DNA from 2 places in the Roseixanthobacter glucoisosaccharinicivorans genome. Region 1 is predicted to be linked to the other one. Evidence: predicted binding sites of a transcription regulator. Region 1 holds the regulator's gene; the other holds the start of a gene.
What was found. Region 1 encodes PhoB, which activates phosphate uptake and scavenging genes when phosphate is short. Its sites were predicted from a motif close to TGTCATNNANCTGTCAT; they were not measured.

Region 1 (10,183 bases):
CGGCCAAGCCCGATGCCATTCAGGCGCCGACCAAGATCAAGGTGGAGAAGCTCGATTTCTATTACGGGCAGAACCACGCGCTGAAGAACATCAATTTCGAGATCCCCGAGAAGCGCGTCACCGCGATGATCGGCCCCTCGGGCTGCGGCAAGTCCACCTTGCTGCGCGTGTTCAACCGCATGTACGACCTCTATCCCGGCCAGCGTGCCGAGGGCGGCGTCATGTTCGACGGCGTCAATATCGTCGGCAAGGAACTGGACCCCACCGTGGTGCGCACGCGCATCGGCATGGTGTTCCAGAAGCCGACGCCGTTCCCCATGTCGATCTATGACAACATCGCCTTCGGCGTGCGCCTGCACGAGAATCTCAATAAGGCGAAGATGGACGAGCGGGTGGAAAGCTGCCTGCGCAAGGCCGCCATCTGGGAAGAGACCAAGGACCGCCTGCATACCTCGGCGCTCGGCATGTCCGGCGGCCAGCAGCAGCGCCTGTGCATCGCCCGCACCATCGCCGTGCAGCCGGAAGTGATCCTGCTGGACGAGCCGACCTCGGCGCTCGATCCGATCTCCACCTCGAAGATCGAGGATCTGATCGACGAACTGAAGCAGGATTTCACGATCGTCATCGTGACCCATAACATGCAGCAGGCGGCGCGCTGCGCCGACATCACCGCCTTTTTCTACCTGGGGGAACTGGTCGAGGTCGCGCCATCGGACGTGATCTTCACCAATCCCAAGCAGATCAAGACCCGCGATTACATCACCGGCCGCTTCGGCTGACCAAGCAAGGATCTGCCAGATGCCCGACCATACCGTCTCGGCCTTCGACGCCGAGCTGAAGGAGATCGGCCGCAAGGTCGTTGAAATGGGTGGCCAGTCGGAGCGCATGGTGGCTGACGCCGTCAATGCCCTGATCCGCCGCGACACCGCTGCCGCCCAGCGCGTGATCCTGCTCGATACGAGCGTCGATCTGCTGCAGCGGGAGATCGAGGAGAAGGCCATCGTCTGCATCGCCAAGCGCCAGCCGGTGGCGAGCGACCTGCGCGACGTGGTGGCCTCGATCCGCATCGCCTCCGACCTGGAGCGTATCGGCGACCTCGCCAAGAACGTGGGCAAGCGCGTGCTCGCCATCGAAGGGGAATATCATCCCCAGAAGCTGGTGCGCGGCGTCGAGCACATGTCCGATCTGGTGCTGGAGCAGCTGAAGGAAGTGCTGGACGCCTATGCCAGCCGCGACCAGGCGAAGGCGGTGGATGTGTGGGTCCGCGACAGCGGCATCGACACCATGTACACCTCGCTGTTCCGCGAACTCCTCACTTATATGATGGAAGATCCGCGCAACATCTCGGTGTGCACGCATCTGCTTTTCTGCGCCAAGAATATCGAGCGCATCGGCGACCACGCGACCAATATCGCGGAGACCATCTATTATATGGTGTCGGGACAGATGTTGTCCGAAGAGCGCCCGAAGGCGGATGTCTCCAGCGAGACCACCGTCGCTTTCCCGGGGCATAGCCTTCAGGGGTAAAATCCGTGCCTGCGCGTATCTTGATTATCGAGGACGAGGAACCCCTGACCCTTCTGCTCCGCTACAATCTGGAGTCAGAAGGTTATTTCGTGGAGAGCGTCGGACGCGGCGATGAAGGCGAGACCCGGTTGCGCGAAAGCGTGCCGGACCTCGTCATCCTCGACTGGATGCTGCCGGGCCTGTCGGGCATTGAACTGTGCCGCCGCCTGCGGACCCGCCCGGAAACCGAGCGTCTGCCGGTCATCATGCTCACCGCCCGCGGCGATGAAACGGAACGGGTGCGCGGCCTCGCCACCGGGGCCGACGATTATGTGGTGAAGCCCTTCTCCGTGCCCGAGCTTCTGGCGCGGGTGCGGGCACTGCTGCGGCGCGCGAAGCCGGAGCATGTGGCCACATTGCTGCGGGCTGGCGACATCGAGCTGGACCGGGAGACCCACCGGGTGCACCGCTCGGGGCGCGAGGTGCACCTTGGGCCGACGGAATTCCGCCTGCTGGAATTCCTGATGCAGAGCCCGGGACGGGTGTTCTCGCGCGAGCAATTGCTCGACGGCGTGTGGGGACAGGACGTTTATATCGACGAGCGCACGGTGGACGTGCACGTGGGGCGCCTGCGCAAGGCGATCAATCGGGGGCGCCAGTCGGACCCGATCCGCACCGTGCGCGGCGCCGGTTATTCGTTCAACGAAATGTTCGCCCGCGTGCATTGAGCGCGGGAGGGCCTGCGCGCTCGAATGCGGGGGTGCTGCGGGGATTGGTGGCTGGGCCCGCTGTATGCGGGCTCATGCGCCATGGTGCGGAGCCAGCGTGCCGCCGCATCGTGCAGCGCCAGCGTCACGAGCAGGCTCCCGCGCAGGCCGCGGCGTATGGTGCAAAATTCAGATGTCTTGGCGGAGCGGAACCCGCGGGAGATATTCTTTCCGGGGATAGGGCCTGCTCGCAGCCCAAATGCCCTTACGGGCTCGCACATGGCCCCGGGCGGTTCGGGCGCCGAGCCTCGGTGCATCAAGGCCCGGACGCCATGCGCGCGCGGCCTTCCCATTCGAGCGACGCGGCAATGTCGCCCGGCGCCCGACCTTTGGCACAATCCAAGATGTCGTCGCGTCGCCCCGGCGAGGTCTGCGCAGCCGGCGCAGCCCCAAGCGCGGCGGCGGCGGTCAGATGCGGGCGACGCGCCGGTCGCGACGGCGATCCTGCGTGGGCTGGTAGGCCATCCGCGCATGGGTGGTGCAATAGGGCATGCCGGTGACACTGCGGCCGCCGCAGAAATAGAAGTTTTCCGTGCCCGGCTCGCCGATCGGCCAGCGGCAGGTGCCCTCGGTCAGGTTCATGATGGTGCAGCGCTGGCCCATGGCGACCACATTGCCGCCGGTTGCCGGACGCGGCGCGGGCTCGGGCGCCACGAAAGCCTCCAGGGCGGGGGCGAGCGCGGTGTTGCCCATGGTTTGCGGCTGCGGCGCGGGCTTGTTCGCGGGCGCTTCAGGCCGGGCCTTGCGCGGGCGTGCGGCGGGAACCGTTGATTTCGCTCGGCCGGAGAGGCCGAGGCGGTGCACTTTTCCGATCACCGCATTGCGGGTGATGCCGCCCAGCTCGCCGGCGATCTGGCTTGCGGAAAGCCCTTCGCCCCAGAGCTTCTTCAAGAGTTCGACGCGCTCGTCGTTCCAGCTCATCGCTCTCCTCCTTCGACTCTTCTCCCGCACCCAGGCGCGCCATTGCACGCGGGTTCGCAGGGCCCAACGTCACTTGGGGAACAGGCCTGCACGAGATGTCGTGGTCAGCCACGAGCAAACTACAATATGCACGCCCGCCCGCACAGAGTCGGAATGCATTCCCGTGCCGTTGTCCCCAAGTCGTTACGATCAGGTCAACGGCTGCGCTCTGTTGACCTCCCGCGCGCGATCATTAGAATCCCTTTTTGTCGGGCCGCCCCGCGAGGGCGGCCTTTGGCGTTTCTGATGTCCGGCGAGACGCAGCGCGTTTCGCCCCACCCCAAGAGGAGGGGTTCCGTGATCACCCCCGTTCTGCCGACCTACGCGCGCATCGACCTCGTTTTTGAAAGGGGAGAGGGCTGCTGGCTCGTCACGACGGACGGGCGACGCTATCTCGATTTCACCGCAGGCATCGCGGTCAACATCCTCGGGCATGCCCATCCTTATCTGGTCTCGGCGCTGACCGAACAGGCCGGAAAGCTCTGGCACACCTCGAATTTGTTCCGCATCGTCGGCGGCGAGCGCCTGGCCGAGCGGCTGAAGGCCGTGACCTTCGCCGATACCATGTTCTTCACCAATTCGGGTGCGGAAGCGCTGGAGTGCGCCATCAAGATGGCGCGCCGCTACCAATATGTGATCGGCGCTGAGGCGAAAAACCGCATCATCGCCTTCGAGGGCGCATTCCACGGGCGCACGCTCGCGACCATCGCGGCGGGCGGCAACCCCAAGTATCTGGAAGGCTTCGGCCCGAACATGCCGGGCTTCGACCATGTGCCGTTCGGCGATATCGAGGCCGTCAAGGCGGCCATCGGACCGGAGACCGGGGCGATCCTGGCGGAGCCGATCCAGGGCGAGGGCGGCGTGCGCGTGCCCTCGGCGGATTTCCTGCCGCAGCTGCGCGCCCTGTGCGACGAGCATGGCCTGCTGCTGATCCTCGACGAGGTGCAGTGCGGCGTCGGGCGCAGCGGCAACCTGTTCGCCTACCAGAGCTCGGGCATCGTGCCCGACATCATGGCGGTGGCGAAGGGCATCGGCGGCGGCTTCCCCATGGGCGCGTGCCTCGCCACGGAGAATGCGGCGCGCGGCATGACGCTCGGCACCCACGGTTCGACCTATGGCGGCAACCCGCTCGCCATGGCGGTGGGCAATGCGGTGCTGGACGTGGTGCTTGCGGACGGCTTCCTGGAGCGGGTGCAGGCCATGTCGGCGCTGCTCGTACGCACGCTGAACGAGATCAAGGACCGTCATCCCGCAGTCATCGCCGAGGTGCGAGGTGAAGGACTCCTGCTGGGTGTCAGGGCGCAGGGCCCCGCCGCCGAGCTGGTGCTCGCCCTGCGCGACGAGGGCCTGCTGGCCCCGGGCGCCGGAGACAATGTGGTTCGACTTCTGCCGCCTCTCATCCTCACCGAGGAGGAGATCGCCATTGCCGCCGGAAAAATCGAGGCCGCCTGCCTGCGGATCGAGGACGGCCTTGCACGGGCGTCGGCGAAGGGAGCCGCCGAATGAAGGACACAGGCGTGCGTCATTTTCTCGATCTGTCCGATATCCCCGCGGTGGAGCTGCGGCGGGTTCTGGAATTGTCGAAAGATCTCAAGGCCAAGCGCAAGGCCGGTTCGGCCGAGCGACCGCTTGCCGGCAAGTCGCTGGCGATGGTGTTCGACAAGCCGTCCACGCGCACCCGCGTCTCGTTCGATCTGGCCATGCGCCAGCTCGGCGGCGACACGGTGATGCTCACGGGCGCGGAAATGCAGCTGGGGCGCGGTGAGACCATCGCCGACACTGCCCGCGTCCTGTCGCGCTATGTGGATGCCATCATGATCCGCATTCTCAGCCATGAGGATCTGATGGAACTCGCCACCTACGCCACGGTGCCGGTGATCAACGGCCTTACGCGCGTGTCCCATCCCTGCCAGGTCATGGCCGATGTGATGACCTTCGAGGAGCACAAGGGCCGCATCGCCGGGCGCAAGGTGGCTTGGACCGGGGACGCGAACAATGTGCTCGCCTCCTGGATCCATGCCGCCCACAGCTTCGATTTCGAGTTGAACGTCGCGACCCCGAAGGAATTGTCGCCGCGCCAGGCGCTCAAGGAATTCGTCAAGAAGACCAAGGCGCGGGTGAAATTCACCCGCGATCCCGAGGCGGCGGTGGAGGGGGCGGATTGCATCCTCACCGACACCTGGGTCTCCATGGGCGACAAGGAAGCCGAGCGGCGCCACAATCTCCTGAAGCCCTATCAGGTCAACCGCGCCCTGATGGCGCGCGCGGCCCCGGACGCCATCTTCATGCATTGCCTGCCCGCCCATCGTGGGGAAGAAGTGACCGATGACGTGATGGATGGGCCGCAATCGGTGGTGTTCGACGAGGCGGAAAACCGCCTGCATGCCCAGAAGGGCATTCTGGCCTGGTGCTTCGATACGCCGGCAGCCTGAGCCGTGGTGCCGGGAGAAGGTGACGCCATCCTCCCCCGGCCGGGCCTGCGGCGCGCGAGACGATGCCGCGGCGGCGGTCGAAGGCCCGGCCCTCGGGCCGGGCGGTTGGAATGAGGTATCATGACCAAGGAAACACGTCCCGAGCCCCGCCAGGAAGCGCCTGATAACTCGGTGCTTCCATTCCAGGTGGACGCGCTCGACATTCGCGGCCGCGTCGTGCGCGTCGGCTCCATGCTCGACGCGGTGCTGGTGCATCACAATTATCCCAACGCCGTGAAGCGTGTCGTCGGCGAGGCGGTGGCGCTGACCGTTCTGCTGGGATCGTCGCTGAAATTCGAGGGCCGCTTCATCCTCCAGACCCAGACCGACGGTCCGGTGGACATGGTGGTGGTGGATTTCGTCAGCCCCGACAAGGTGCGCGCCTATGCCCGCTTCGATGCCGAGGCGGTGGCGCAGGCGGAAGCGAGTAATGCCGCCGCGCCGGCGCTGCTGATCGGGCGCGGGCATCTCGCCATGACCATTGATCCGGGCCTGTCCGCCAATCGCTACCAGGGGGTCGTCGCCCTGGAGGGCGACGGGCTGGAGGCGGCGGCGCATCAATATTTCCAGCAATCCGAGCAGATCCCGACCCGCGTGCGGCTCGCCGTGGGCGAGGAGATGCGGCCGGGCGGCGAGCCCTCCGCGTGGCGCGCGGGCGGCCTGCTGGCGCAATTCCTGCCCGCCGAGGCGGGCCGGGCGGCGCAGGGCGACCTGCATCCCGGCGATGCGCCCGAGGGCGTGGAACAGCCGGATGTGCCGCTCGACGATGCCTGGATGGAAGCGCAGTCGCTGGTCGGCACGCTGGAAGACGTGGAATTGCTGGACCACGCCCTGCCCAGCGAGGCGCTGCTCTATCGCCTGTTCCATGAGCGTGGCGTGCGGGTGTTCGAACCCCAGCCGATCGTTGCCCATTGCACCTGCTCGCGCAGTCGGGTGTTAGGCGTGCTGTCCTCGTTCAGCCGCGAGGAACGCGCCGGCATGGTGCAGGCGGACGGGCGGGTCTCGGTCACATGTGAATTCTGCGGCCGCGCCTATGGGTTTCGCGCCGATGAGGTCCTGACGGACAATGCGCCGGCGCAAGATTCCGCCTCGCAAGATCCCGTCAAAGACGATGCCGCCCCTGGCGGTCCCGCCTCGGACGACGGCGCGCCCTGAGCGCGCCGGTCCAGCGGCGCTCAGGCGGCGCGTTCAGCGCACCCAGAAGCGCGGCAGCAACAACACCAGCACGGTGAGGATTTCCAGCCGGCCGAGCAGCATGGCCGCGGTCAGCAGAATGATCGCGCTCTCCGGCAGGCTGGCATAATTGCCGGCGGGCCCGACGATCGGGCCGAGCCCGGGCCCCACATTGGCGAGGCAGGCAATGGTGGCGGAAAGCGCGGTGCGCACATCAAGGCCGATGCAGTTCAGCGCCGCCGCGATGAGGATGAAGGTCGCGAAATACAGGAAGACGAAGCCGAGCACCGAGGCGACGATATCGTCCGCCACCGGCGCCCCGCCATAGCGCAGGGGAAACAGCCCGTTCGGATAGGAAATCCGCTTGAGATGCTGGCGCACCGCCTTCGCCGTGATGGCGATGCGCAGCGCCTTCACCCCGCCGGAGGTGGAGCCGGTGCAGCCGCCCACGAACATCAGCACCAGGAACAGCGCGTCGGAGAGCGGCCCCCAATTGGTATAGTCCACCGCCATGAAGCCGGTGGTGGAGATGAGCGAGGCGACCGTGAACAGGGCGCCGCGAAACGCCGTCTCCCCATGGGCCACGCCCTGGATGGTTTGCTGGGCGAAGGAGGCGAGGGTGAACACCGCGACGATGGCCAGGAACAGGCGCACCTCGGGATTGGTGAACAGCCGTGTCACGTCGCCCGAGAGCGCGCGGATATAAAGCGGGAAGGGCAGGCTCGCCAGGAGCATGAAGACCACCGCCACATAATCCACCGCCGGGTCCGCGAAGACCGACAGCGAGGAATCGGAATTGGCGAAGCCTCCGCTCGACATGGTCGACATGCCGATGGTGAAGGAATCGAACAAATCGAGGCCCGCCAGCTTGTAGCTGGCGATGCACAGGAAGGTGAGCAGCACATAGGCGAGCAGCAGGCCCTTGGCGACGGCGCCCGCGCGCGGCAGGAACTTTTCCGATTTGTCGGAGGATTCCATGCGGAACAATTGCATGCCGCCGACGCTCAGCATGGGCAGCACGGCGATCGCGATCACCACGATGCCGACCCCGCCGAACCAGTGCAGCAAGGCCCGCCACAGCAGGATGCCGGGCGTCTGGTCGTCCAGCCCGGTCATCACCGTCGCGCCGGTGGTGGTGAGGCCGGACATGGCCTCGAACATGGCGTGGACCGGCGTCAGCCCGGCCTTGCCCCACATGAAGGGTAGGGCGGCGAAGATGGTCAGCACGATCCAGACCGAGGAGGTCAGCAGGAAGGCCTGGCGCAGGTCGAGCCGCCGGAAGTTCGCGCCGCGCCCGATGACGCTCAGCAATACCCCGACGAAAATGGTGACGGCCGAGGTGCCGACGAACACATCCTGCTCCCCCGAGCGGGCCGCATAATCCACCAGCGCGGGCAGCAGCATGCTCACGCCGAGGATCACCACCACCGCGCCGAGCGCGGCGGCGATCGGCCGGGCATCGAGCGGCTGGCCGGCTTCGGCGTGGATGGCGGGTGCCTTGGCCGCTTGCATGGGGGCTGCCAACTCAGTTGAGAACGCGGCGCATGTCCGGCGTATCGAGGGAGAATGCGGGGATTTCCACCGAGAAGGATTCGCCGGTCTCGGTCAACATCTCGTAATGGCCGCTCATGATGCCCATGGCGGTCGCAAGCGGAACGCCCGAGGTGTATTCGAACCGCCCGCCGGGGGGAAGCACCGGCTCCTCGCCCACCACGCCGGGTCCGCGCACTTCCTCCACATGGCCGTGGGCGTCGGTGATGACCCAGTGGCGCGCCTTGAGCTGCACGACATCGCCACCCAGGTTCACCACCTCGATGGTGTAGGCCCAGAAGAAATTGCCGTGCTCCGGGTCCGAGCGCTCCGCCACATAGCGCGGCGTCGCCGTCACCTGGATCTGGCGCGTCGTCGCCCGATACATTCGATCCCCCTTATACTTCGCTGCGTGCGCGCACAGTGAACCCGCGATGCGGGCAAGGCGCAATGGGGTCGGGGCAAGATCACTCAAGCTTCGGCGTCACGGGTTCGGGTGACGGCGGGAGAAGCCCTTCGAACTGCTGGTTCATCTGGTCGGTGGACAGCGGGGCTTTCTGCGTCGCCGCCGCCGCCCAGGGCCAGTGCGGATGGGTGAGCGCGGGCACGGCGAACACGCTGGCCAGCACCGCAATCTGCACCAGGAGATAGGGCGCCAGCCCCGCCATCATGGTGCGCAGCGGCGCATCGCCCTTCATCAGATCCCGTGTCACCACCACTGCATAGCCGAGCGGCGGCAGGAGGAAGCTCATCTGCAACGTCAGAAGGACCAACACGGCGACCCAGCTTGCATCCTCCACCCGCAGCAGCAGGGGTGGAATGACGATCGGCACGATCACGAATACGATCTCGAACGCATCGAGAACCAGCGCACTCAGCGCGATCATGGCAAGGACCAAGGCCGTGACCGGTAGCGGGCCGCCGGGCACCGCCGTGATGAAGGCGGCGATCAGCCGGTCGGTGCCGAACAGGCGGAACACCAGTGTGAGCGTCGTGGCGGCGGCGAGCAGGGCGAATAGCGCCCCGGTCATGCGCATGGCCTCGTCGAGGATCGGGCCGAGGGTTGTACGGGTCACATGGCCGCTGGCGAGGCCGGCCAGGAACAGCACCAGCGCCCCGAGCGCCGCCGCCTCCACCGGATAGACATAGCCGAGGGTCACGCTGACCAGCAGGCCGCCGACGAAGGGAATCGCCAGGGCACTGATCACAGCATCCCGCACGCGCAGTTGCGGCCGCCCCGGTGCCGGCGAAGAGGCCCGGCGCGCCGCCAGCACGGCGACCAGAAGCGCCCCGATAATGAACAATGCGGCCGGTATGAGGGCGCCCTGGAACACGTCCTGCGTATTGACCACGCGGCCGCTGCGCCCGAGCGTGTTGAGCGCGATCGTGTGGGCGTTCAGCATGGCGTCGCCGAGCAGGATCAGCACCAGGGACGGCGGCACCACCACGCCAAGCGTCGCCGCCATGGCGCTCACCGCCTGCACCTTCGGCAAGGGCATGCCGCGCGCCAGCATGGCCGGCGCGATGGTCCGCGCAAGGGCGACCGCGCTCGCGCCCACCGAACCGTTCATGGGGCCGATGAGGGTGCCGATGGCGATCCCCATGACCGGCGCGCTGGCCTGGGCGCGCGGCAGAAGCGCCAGCCCGGTGTCGAAGATGGACGAGGCGATGGGCAATCGGTTCAGCAAAGTGCCCATCAGCACGAACAACGGGAGGGCTTGGAGCAGGTCGCTGCTCATGAGATCGACGATCCGGCCCGGCAGCGCAGCGAACAGG
Region 2 (10,183 bases), 520 kb from region 1:
CCGTTGGCCAGCGCCCAGGTGTCATAGGTCCAGTGCACGGTATTGGGCGTGCAGGCCTTGCCCGTGAGGTCGGAGCTGGCGGCGCCGGAATTGATGAACACCTTGTTCTTTTCCTTCGTCACCTGGTTCACGGCCAGGGCAACGCCGGAATTGGGCACGTCGACGATCACGTCGACGCCGTCCACATCGTACCATTGGCGGGCAATCGAGGTGCCCACGTCGGCTTTATTCTGGTGGTCGGCGAACACGACCTCCACATTCAAGCCCTTCGCAGCGGCATTGAAATCTTCGACCGCCTTCTTGGCGGCCCACACCGAGCCGGGTCCGCCGAGATCGGCATAGAGGCCCGACTGGTCGTTGAGTACGCCGATTTTGACCGGAATCGGCGTAGTCTGGGCCTGTGCGGCGGTGACGGCGAACAGGCTCGCGGCCGCCATGAACATGGTTGCAAGACGCATCTTGTTTCCTCCTCCGGCAAGGCAGCCGGTTGCGTTGTTCCGAAAACCCGGCGTCAGACGCCGAGAAAGGCTTCGAGACGCGCCGCGTTTTCCGCGATCTTGTCGTTGGGGACCATGTCCACCACCTTGCCGTGCTCCACCACATAATGGCGGTCGGCGACGGTCGAGGCGAAATGGAAGTTCTGCTCCACGAGCAGCACGGTGAAGCCCCTGGTTTTCAGCGCACGGATGATGTCGCCGATATGCTGCACGATCACCGGCGCCAACCCTTCGGTCGGCTCGTCGAGCAGCAGCAGCTTCGCCCCCGTGCGCAGGATGCGGGCGATCGCCAGCATCTGCTGCTCACCGCCGGACAGCTTCGTGCCCTGGCTGTTGCGCCGTTCCTCCAGGCGGGGGAACAGCTCGTGGATCTCGTCCACGGAGAGGCCGCCAGGCAGCACCACCGGGGGAAGCAGCAGGTTCTCGCGTACGTTCAGGCTGGCGAAAATGCCCCGTTCCTCGGGACAATAGCCGATGCCCAAGCGCGCGATATGGTTGGGCGCGAGCTTGACCGTCTCGTTGCCCTCATAGCGGATGGAGCCGGTGCGCTTGCGCAGCAGGCCCATGATGGCGCGCATGGTGGTGGTCTTGCCGGCGCCGTTGCGGCCCAGAAGCGTCACCACCTCGCCCTTGTGGATGTCGAAGCTCATGCCGTGGAGCACATGGCTTTCGCCATAATGCCCATGCAGGTCGCGCACCGCGAGCAGCGGCGCGGCGGAGGCCGCCTCACCCATGGCCATGCCCCGTTCCCATGTAGGCCTCGATCACTTGCGGATTCTTGGAGACTTCCGAATACGGCCCCTCGGTGAGGATCTCGCCGCGCGCCAGCACGGTGATGGCGTCCGACAGATCCGCGACCACGGAGAGATTGTGCTCCACCATCAGCACCGTGCGATTGGCCGAGACGCGCTTGATGAGATCGGCGGTGCGGGCGATATCCTCGCGGCCCATGCCGGAGGTCGGCTCGTCGAGCAGCAGCATTTCCGGTTCGAGCGCGAGCGTGGTGGCGATTTCCAGCGCCCGCTTGCGGCCGTAGGGCAGCTCCACCGCCTCATGCTTGGCATAAGAGGTGAGGTCGACTTCCTCCAGCAATTGCATGGCGCGCTCGTTCAGGGCTTCGAGCGAGCGCTCGGACCGCCAGAAATGGAACGAATTGCCGAGCGCACGCTGCAAGGCGACGCGCACATTCTCCAGCACCGTCAGGTGGCCGAAGGTCGCCGAGATCTGGAACGAGCGCACCATGCCCAGCCGCGCCACGTCGGCCGGCTTGGTGCGGGTGATCTCCTTCCCGTTCAGGCGGATGACGCCACGGGTCGGCTCCAGGAATTTCGTGATCAGGTTGAAGCACGTGGTCTTACCGGCACCGTTCGGCCCGATGAGGGCATGGATCGTGTGCCGCCGAATCCGCAGGTTGACGTTCTTGACCGCCGCGAAACCCTTGAACTCTTTTGTGAGACCTTCTGCTTCAACGATGTAGGGCACGTCTGAGACAGTGTCCGTCATCGTGCTCTGTGCCCTCGCTTGTTTCGGCCGGCGGCGCTGGTGCGCCCGCCCGACTCCCCCTGAGACCGCATCTTTGGCGATGCTTTTGATCTTGCGCCGCAACCTAGCACGGTAAACTTGGCTGCCGTCAATAGGGTCATCCTGCGCCTAAAGTCTGAGCAGTATGAGTGACCCCAGGTCGGGTGCTGACATGTCAGGGCACCGGCGCGAGGGCCACCTTCAGGCGGTCCACCGAAACACCGCTGAGCTGAAGCACAAGCGGGCGCTGCGTCACCTCGAAGCGCACGCTCTTGCGCAATCCGGGGCATCCCTTCACACCGGTGAAAGCGACGGCGGGCAAGCTCTTGCCATCCTGCACAAGATCCACCCAACCGGCTTCCGACAGGCTCACCTCGATGCGGCCCGCGACGGCCGGCGCCGGCAGAAGAAGAAAGCCGGCAAACTTTACACCCTCAGCCGGGAGGCGCGTGGGCGGAGAGGGCAATCCGGCGTCGGCAAGGGGAACCAGATCAACCAGGAACGCCCCTTCCGCCGCCGGCAGCTGGGCGCCGTTCGCCACATGAGTCTGCGCCGCAGCGAGGGCAGCGCGGGCCGCATCCAGAGGCCATGCGCCGCCGGCACATCCCTCCCCCTCAGCCGCGCGCGCGGCCTGGCTCGCGAGGAGGAACCCGAGGATGATCACTCTACTGACCACCGGGCGACGGGGCTTCCCGACGGGTGCGGACAGGTGGGAAACGGGTGGGATCGGGTGCTGCATGCCGGCCTTCCAAATTATATTCCTGAAAATATAACGTGAAGGCCGGCGCAATGCGATGATTTCGGCGTGAGCCCGCCGTGCGATGGCTCCCGGTCAGCGCGCCTGTCCGTGATATTGCGGGTTCGGCCGCATGTCGGTGGCGCTGGCGATGCGGTTCGACAGGTTGAAGAAGCCCGTCACGGCCGCCACGTCCCAGATGTCCTGTTCGGAAAAACCGACCGCGCGCAACGCCGCCCGGTCCGCCTCTTCCACCTCGTGGGGCCGCTCGGTGAGCTTCACGGCGAAGTCCAACATGGCGCGCTGGCGCGGCTCCAGGCGGGCGGCGCGATAATTCATCACCAATTGCTCGCCGAGCAGCGGATCGCCCGAAAGAGCACGCACCGCCGCGCCATGGGCGGTAAGGCAATAATAGCAGCGGTTCACGCTGGAAACCGCGACCGCGATCATCTCCCGCTCAAGCTTCGACAGGCCGGAGGGCGCCAGCATCAGATTATTGTACATGCCGGCGAAGGCATTCAGCTTGGCGAGATCGAAGCTGTACGCGGCCAGAACGTTCGGCACGAAGCCGAGTTTCTCCATGCATTTGTCGAAATAGGCCTGGTTCGCCTCATCGAGCGGCGCGGGCGGCAGATCGAGCGCGATCCGGGGCGTATCGTCCGCTGGCCGGGGCGGCGGGGCGGCGGGCGTCTTGGCGGTGGGCTTGCCGGCCCGCGCAGTCTTCGCGGAAACCGTCTTCGCTGCGCGCGTGACGGCCTCAACGGCCGCCTGCACCGCCCCTTTCTTGGGCTCGCCTGTATTTTCGGCAGCGTTTCCCTTGAGTTTCTTGGGCTTGCCTGTGCTCTTCGGCGCGTTCATCTTGATCCCCCTTCGAATAGGTCCCCGTCATCGTTCCGTCGCGGCTCTGAGCGAAACCCACAGTGCAGAACGTCCGATCGGGACGGCGGGGCCCCGCGTTGCGCGCGGGTGCCAAGGGGGAGAGGCCATGAACGTCCAAGGATTTCAAGGTTCGGAACTCGGATTTGGCGCCCAGGCCCGCATCGAGGACGCGGTGAGCCTGCTCGCCGACGGTCCGGTGCCCGCCTTCTTCGCCCGCGCCCTCCTCGCCGGCGCCGCCCCGGAGGATGTGGCCGCGCTTCTGCCCGAAGCCCTCGCCCAATTGTGCCGCGAGGCCCATGCCCATCTCGCCAGCCGCGTGCCGGGCCTGCACGACGTGCGGGTGTTCAACCCGCAATGGGCCGGCGCTCCCGCCATCACGGTGGTGGAGACGGTCAATGACGACATGGCCTTTCTGTTCGATTCCATTGCCGGCGAACTGGCGGACCAGGGCTATGAGGCCAAGTTCGTCACCCACCCCATCTTCGCCGTCGAGCGCGACGGCACGGGACAGGTCACCGGCATCGAGACCGACCTGTCGCAGGGCCGCAAGCGCTCCATCCGCGAGAGCCTGATCCACATTCACATCCAGGCGCTGGAGACCGCCGAGGCGCGCGAGGCGCTCAAGATCGCGCTCGACAAAACGCTCGCCGACGTGCGCGCCACCAATGCCGATTTCCTCGCCATGCGCGCCGAGGTGCGGCAGGCGGCCGAAGGCTTCCGCCGCAAGTCCCAGCCCTATTCCAAGGACGATCGCAAGGAAGCCGCCGATTTCATCGACTGGCTGGCCAATGACGACTTCATCTTCATCGGCGTGCGGCGCTATGCGCTCGCCGCCGACGGCGGCCTGGAAGTCGCCGAGGAAGGGCTCGGCATCCTGCGCGACCGCGACGTGCACGAATTGCGGTTCGGCGAGGAAGCGGTGGTGACCACGCCGGAAATCCGCCAGTTCCTGGCCGGGCCGCTGCCGCTCATCGTGACCAAGGCGTCGCTGCGCTCGCGCGTCCACCGCCGCGCCTTCCTCGATTATGTGGGCGTGAAGCTGCATGCCGACGACGGCCGCCTACTCGGCGAGTTGCGCATCATCGGCCTGTTCACCTCCACGGCCTATACCGATTCCGTGCGCCAGATCCCCTATCTGCGCCGCAAGGTGGAAATGGTCGTCGAGGATGCCGGCCTCGACCGGGAAAGCCATTCCGGCAAGGCCCTCGGCACGGTGTTGGAGACGTATCCCCGCGACGAGCTGTTCCAGATCGACCCGGCGACGCTCCTGGAGTTCGCCCGCGACATCCTCTCGCTTTACGATCGCCCGCGCGTGCGGGTGCTGCCGCGCGTCGATGCCTTCGACCGCTTCGTATCGGTGCTGGTCTATCTGCCGCGGGAACGCTTCGATGCGGCGCTGCGCGACAAGGTCGGCGCCCGCCTCGCGACCGCGTTCGGCGGTCACGTCTCGGCCGCGTCCCCGGTCTTCCTCTCCGACGTGCCGCTGACCCGCGTCCATTACATCATCGGCCGGCGCGAAGGCCGCACCCCCGAGGTGGCCCGCGCGGCGCTGGAAGCCGCCGTGGCCGAGGACGTACTCTCCTGGAACGACCGCCTGCGCCAGGCGCTGCGCGAAACGCCCAGCGCGGGCGACGCCGGCATGCTGTTCGAGCGCTACGGCAAGGCGTTCGATCCCGGCTATATCGCCGCCTACGGCATAGAGACGGCGGTGGCCGATATCGAACGGCTGGAGCGCCTTTTTCCCGAGCGGCCGATCGCCCTCGACTTCTACCGCCGCCCCGGCGATCCCGCGAACCGCATCTCGCTGCGCCTGCTCTCCTTCGGCCGTCCGCTCCCGCTCTCCGAGCGCGTGCCGATGCTGGAGAACATGGGGCTGAAGGCGATCAACGAGCGCACCTATCACATCGAGCCGGTGTGCGGCGCCGACACCGAGACCCGCCGCTCCTGGCTGCATGAAATGACCCTGGAACGGGTGGACGGCGGCACCATCGAGGTGTCCGGCTCAGCCACGCGGCTCGAGGACCTGCTGACCGCCGTGCTGCGCGGAGCGGCGGAGAACGACGGCTTCAACGCCCTCGTGCTCGACACCGGCCTCGCCTGGCGCGACGTGGCGCTGGCGCGCGCGCTCGCACGCTATCTGCGGCAGGCCGGCATTCCCTATTCCCAGGACTATCTGTGGACCACGCTGACCAACCACGCGGACGTCGCCGCCCGCATCGTCCAGCTGTTCCACACCTGCTTCGACCCACGCCTCGATGCCAGCCCCGAAGCCCGCGCCGCCCGCGCCGCGCCGCTGCGCGAGGAGATCGAGACCGCGCTCGCGGACGTGTCCTCGCTCGACGAGGACCGCATCCTGCGCCGCTTCGTCAATCTCGTGGATGCCGCGCTGCGCACCACCTTCTACCAGTTGGATGCGGACGGCCGGCCCAAGGGCGCGATCGCAATCAAATATGACAGCGCCAAGGTGGAAGGCTTGCCCCTGCCCCGGCCCATGTACGAGGTGTTCGTCTATTCGCCGCGCGTGGAAGGCGTGCACCTGCGCTTCGGCCACGTGGCCCGCGGCGGCCTGCGCTGGTCCGACCGGCCACAGGATTTCCGCACCGAAGTGCTCGGCCTCGTGAAGGCCCAGCAAGTGAAGAATGCGGTGATCGTGCCGGTGGGCGCCAAGGGCGGCTTCGTGCCCAAGCACCTGCCCGCCGGCGGCTCGCGTGACGCCGTGCAGGCCGAGGGCATCGCCGCCTACAAGATCTTCGTCACCGCGCTGCTCGAAATCACCGACAATCTCAAGGGCGGCGAGGTCGTGCATCCCCCGCTTACGGTGCGTGTGGATGGCGACGACCCCTATCTCGTCGTTGCGGCCGACAAGGGCACCGCCACCTTCTCCGACATCGCCAACGGGCTCTCGCAGGAGCACGGCTTCTGGCTCGACGACGCCTTCGCGTCGGGCGGTTCGGTGGGCTACGACCACAAGGCCATGGGCATCACCGCGCGCGGCGCCTGGGAAGCGGTGAAGCGCCACTTCCGCGAAATCGACGTGGACATCCAGACCACCCCGATCACCGTGGTGGGCGTGGGCGACATGTCCGGCGACGTGTTCGGCAACGGCATGTTGCTCTCCACCGCGCTGAAGCTGGTGGCGGCGTTCGACCATCGCCACATCTTCCTGGATCCCGATCCCGATCCGGCCACCTCCCACGCCGAGCGCCAGCGCCTGTTCAATCTCGCCCGCTCCAGCTGGGCGGACTATGATCCGGCCCTGATCTCCGCGGGCGGCGGCATTTATCCGCGCACCGCCAAGAGCATCGCTCTGTCGTCGGAAGTGCGGGCCTTGCTCGGCCTCGACAAGCTGGAGGCGACCCCGACCGAGGTGATGAGCGCCATCCTGAAGGCCAAGGCGGACCTGCTCTGGTTCGGCGGCATCGGCACCTATGTGCGCGCCTCCACGGAGACCGACGCCCAGGCCGGCGACCGCGCCAACGACGCCATCCGCATCGCCGCCCGCGAATTGCGGGTGAAAGTGGTGGGCGAAGGCGCCAATCTCGGCATGACCCAGCGCGGCCGCATCGAGGCCGGCCGCGCCGGCGTGCGGCTCAATACCGACGCCATCGACAATTCGGCCGGCGTGAACACCTCCGACGTGGAGGTGAACATCAAGATCGCCCTGTCGATCCCGGTGGCCGATGGCCTGCTCTCGCCGCCGGACCGGGCGGCGCTGCTGGGCGAGATGACCGACGACGTCGGATTGCTGGTGCTGCGCAACAATTATCTCCAGACCCTCGCCATCTCGCTCGCCGAGCGGCGCGGGGTGGAGGATCTCGCCTTCCAGCAGCGCCTGATGCAGATGCTGGAGCTGCGCGGCGAGCTGGACCGCTCCGTGGAATATCTGCCGAGCGACGCGGAACTCCAGGAGCGTCGCGCACGCGGCGAGGCGCTCACCCGGCCGGAGCTGGCGGTGCTCCTCGCCTATGCCAAGATCTCGCTCTATTCAGAACTGCTCGGCTCCGACGTGCCGGACGATGCCTATCTCGCCGCCGAGCTGGAGCACTATTTCCCGCACGCCATCGAGCAGCGCTTCCCCAACGCCATCACCGCCCATCGCCTGCGGCGCGAGATCATCGCCACCGGCCTCGCCAATGCCATCATCAACCAAGGCGGGCCGGCGTGCATCGCGCGCATCAGCGACCATACCGGCATGGATGCGGCGAGCGTGGTGCGTGCCTATGCGGCGGTGCGCGACAGCTTCGACCTCGGCGCGCTGAATGCCGCCATCGACGCGCTGGACACCAAGATCGACGGCGCCGTGCAATTGCAGCTCTATGCCGAGGTGCAGGACCTCGCCGTGGGCCGCACCGTGTGGTTCCTGCGCAATGTGGACCTCGGCATCGGCCTTGGCGCGGTGGTGGAACGCTATCGCGGCGCCATCGCGGATGTCGCCGGCGCCCTCGACACCAGCCTGCCGGAGGTGTGGCGCCTGCGCGGCGAGCGGCAGACCGCGGCGCTGGTGGAAAAGCGCGTGCCGGAAGATCTCGCCCGCCGCATCACCTTGCTGCGCGCCCTGGCCGCCGCTTCCGACATCGCCCTCCTGTCCCAGACCACGGGTCGGTCGATCGAGGATGTCGCCGCCACCTTCTTCGCCGCCGGCCGTTATTTCGCGGTGGACGAGATCGCCGGCGCGGCGCGCAACATTGCCGCGGCCGATTATTACGACCGCCTCGCCCTCGACCGGGCGCTGGGCCAGATCGAAACCTTCGTGCGGCAGGTCAGCGCGGGGATCCTGGCGGGCGAGGGTGCAGGTGAAGCGGCCGTGGAGGCATTTGTTCAGCGCCGCCGCAAGGAGATCGACCGTACCCGCGCCACGGTGCAGGACATCGTCGCTTCCGGCCTCAGCCTCTCCAAGGTGACGCTGGCAGCCAATCTGCTGGGCGATCTGGTTCGCGCCTGAGGCCTGCGGGCCGCGCGGAGACTGAAGACGGCGGCTCCCGCCGCCGTCCTGCCGCGCGCCCGTCATCGCCACCGGTCCGTGCCGACCTTCGGATCCGGCGGCTCAGGACTGGACGCGGTGCGCGAAGGGGGAGGAATAGGCGCGCGCGGGCCGCGCGGCCGTTTCCGAGGCACGGCGCACGGCCGGCGCGGTGGCGATGCCATAGCCGAAGTCCGGCAGGCCCTGGCGCGCCAACTCCATTTCCAGCAGGCGTTCCTCGTCCGCGCCCCAGACCGCCAGCCGTTCCTTGGAGCGGCGCTCGGTGGTCTTGCGGCCGATGGCCGAGCTTTTCACCCGGCGCGGCTTCTGCAAATCCAGGCCAAGATAGGCCGAGAGCCGCTCCATCTCCGCGTCCGGGTGGGCCAGAAGATCCTCGTAGCGCAGAACATGCGCCTCGGGCCGGTCGTGCCACGCCTTCACATGGGCGCACCAATAGCCGATCTGACTGAGCCGGCGGGCGGGATCGCGCGCGGAAGGCGCCTTCACATAATCGGCGAAGCTGGTGTCCGGGTCGATGCGATAGGCCGGCTCATGGCCCTTCAGGTCGAAATAGAATTGCGAACGCAGCACGTCGCGTGGGTTGCGCACGATATAGACATGCTTGGCATTGGTGTAGAGCGTGGAGGCCGCCACCCAGTGCATGTAGGAATGCCAGGGCCGCCGCTCCTTCAGCTTCTCGCCGAAATAGGCGTCGTGGCTCTTGACCACCACGGGCACCTGCATGAGGCGGGCGAAGAAATCGCCGTCGAGGTGCATCCATTCGCGCGCCACCGGAAACCGCGCGCGGATCTCGTCGATCAGAAAATGAGTGCCGGAGCGACGGTGCGACTGCACCATGATGAGCGGGCGCATGCCCTTGTCGTCCCAATTTCCGATCCGGCCGAGAAAACTGCGCTCATGATAGGGAAATGCGCTGGACTGCAGATAACGCCAGCGCAGGATGGCCCACGCCCGATCCATTTTTTGCGCAAGAGAGGTACCCATCGTGCGTCCTCAGGCTGCACCATGCCCCGCCGATAAATCCCGGCGAGCGAGATCGAAGGAAATGGTTCACACGTCTCCGTGTTCTGGGGCCAGAGTGGGTGAACGGCCCAGCATCGTAGCGTAAAGTGCTGGAGGTACGAGAGGGGGTCCACGGGTCAGTTACAAAACTTTCTTATTGCGCCGCCTTCAGCCGGACGGTGCATGAGATGGGCCCCGGTCCGACGGACGCAAGGATCGCTTGGCCGCCCCCAAGCGTGGGAGTGCCGATCATGAGATCCGAAATCCGAAACCCTCTGCCGATGCTTCTGCCGGTGCTCCTCGCGCTTGCCGCAGGCCCGGCCCTGGCAGGCCAGGAAGGCCCTGGCGCAAGCGCGAAGGCGAACCCTCAGAAGACCGTGCGGGCGCAAACGGCCGCGCAGGCCGAGGCATCGGCGCCGTTGAACCCGCGATGGGTGCCGCCGAAATGGGAAATCAAGGGCCTGGTGGTGTGGGTGTTCACGCCCGGCCATTTCGAGCGCGACTAGGACGCGCGGGCCGCCCTCTCAGGGCTCGAAATCCGGCGGCGCCAGTTCGAAGCCGGCGAAA

Region 2: a site for PhoB is predicted at 3,638-3,654, ahead of V5F78_RS18025 (NAD-glutamate dehydrogenase). Genes of this name have one in related genera too.

Annotation. Positions count from the first base shown of each region.
Region 1 covers NZ_CM195538.1:3,382,788-3,392,970, reverse strand. Annotated here, with positions in the region: gene pstB (phosphate ABC transporter ATP-binding protein PstB) at 1-779, shown strand, start outside; gene phoU (phosphate signaling complex protein PhoU) at 799-1,527, shown strand; gene phoB (phosphate regulon transcriptional regulator PhoB) at 1,533-2,234, shown strand; gene V5F78_RS15705 (GcrA family cell cycle regulator) at 2,682-3,194, opposite strand; gene V5F78_RS15700 (aspartate aminotransferase family protein) at 3,480-4,739, shown strand; gene argF (ornithine carbamoyltransferase) at 4,736-5,665, shown strand; gene V5F78_RS15690 (Hsp33 family molecular chaperone) at 5,786-6,859, shown strand; gene V5F78_RS15685 (TrkH family potassium uptake protein) at 6,893-8,389, opposite strand; gene apaG (Co2+/Mg2+ efflux facilitator ApaG/CorD) at 8,403-8,795, opposite strand; gene V5F78_RS15675 (TRAP transporter large permease subunit) at 8,875-10,183, opposite strand, start outside.
Region 2 covers NZ_CM195538.1:3,898,327-3,908,509, forward strand. Annotated here, with positions in the region: gene V5F78_RS18000 (ABC transporter substrate-binding protein) at 1-458, opposite strand, end outside; gene V5F78_RS18005 (ABC transporter ATP-binding protein) at 512-1,237, opposite strand; gene V5F78_RS18010 (ABC transporter ATP-binding protein) at 1,224-2,000, opposite strand; gene V5F78_RS18015 (hypothetical protein) at 2,194-2,757, opposite strand; gene V5F78_RS18020 (peroxidase-related enzyme) at 2,851-3,399, opposite strand; gene V5F78_RS18025 (NAD-glutamate dehydrogenase) at 3,740-8,575, shown strand; gene V5F78_RS18030 (sulfotransferase domain-containing protein) at 8,678-9,598, opposite strand; gene V5F78_RS18035 (hypothetical protein) at 9,868-10,122, shown strand; gene V5F78_RS18040 (cupin domain-containing protein) at 10,141-10,183, opposite strand, start outside.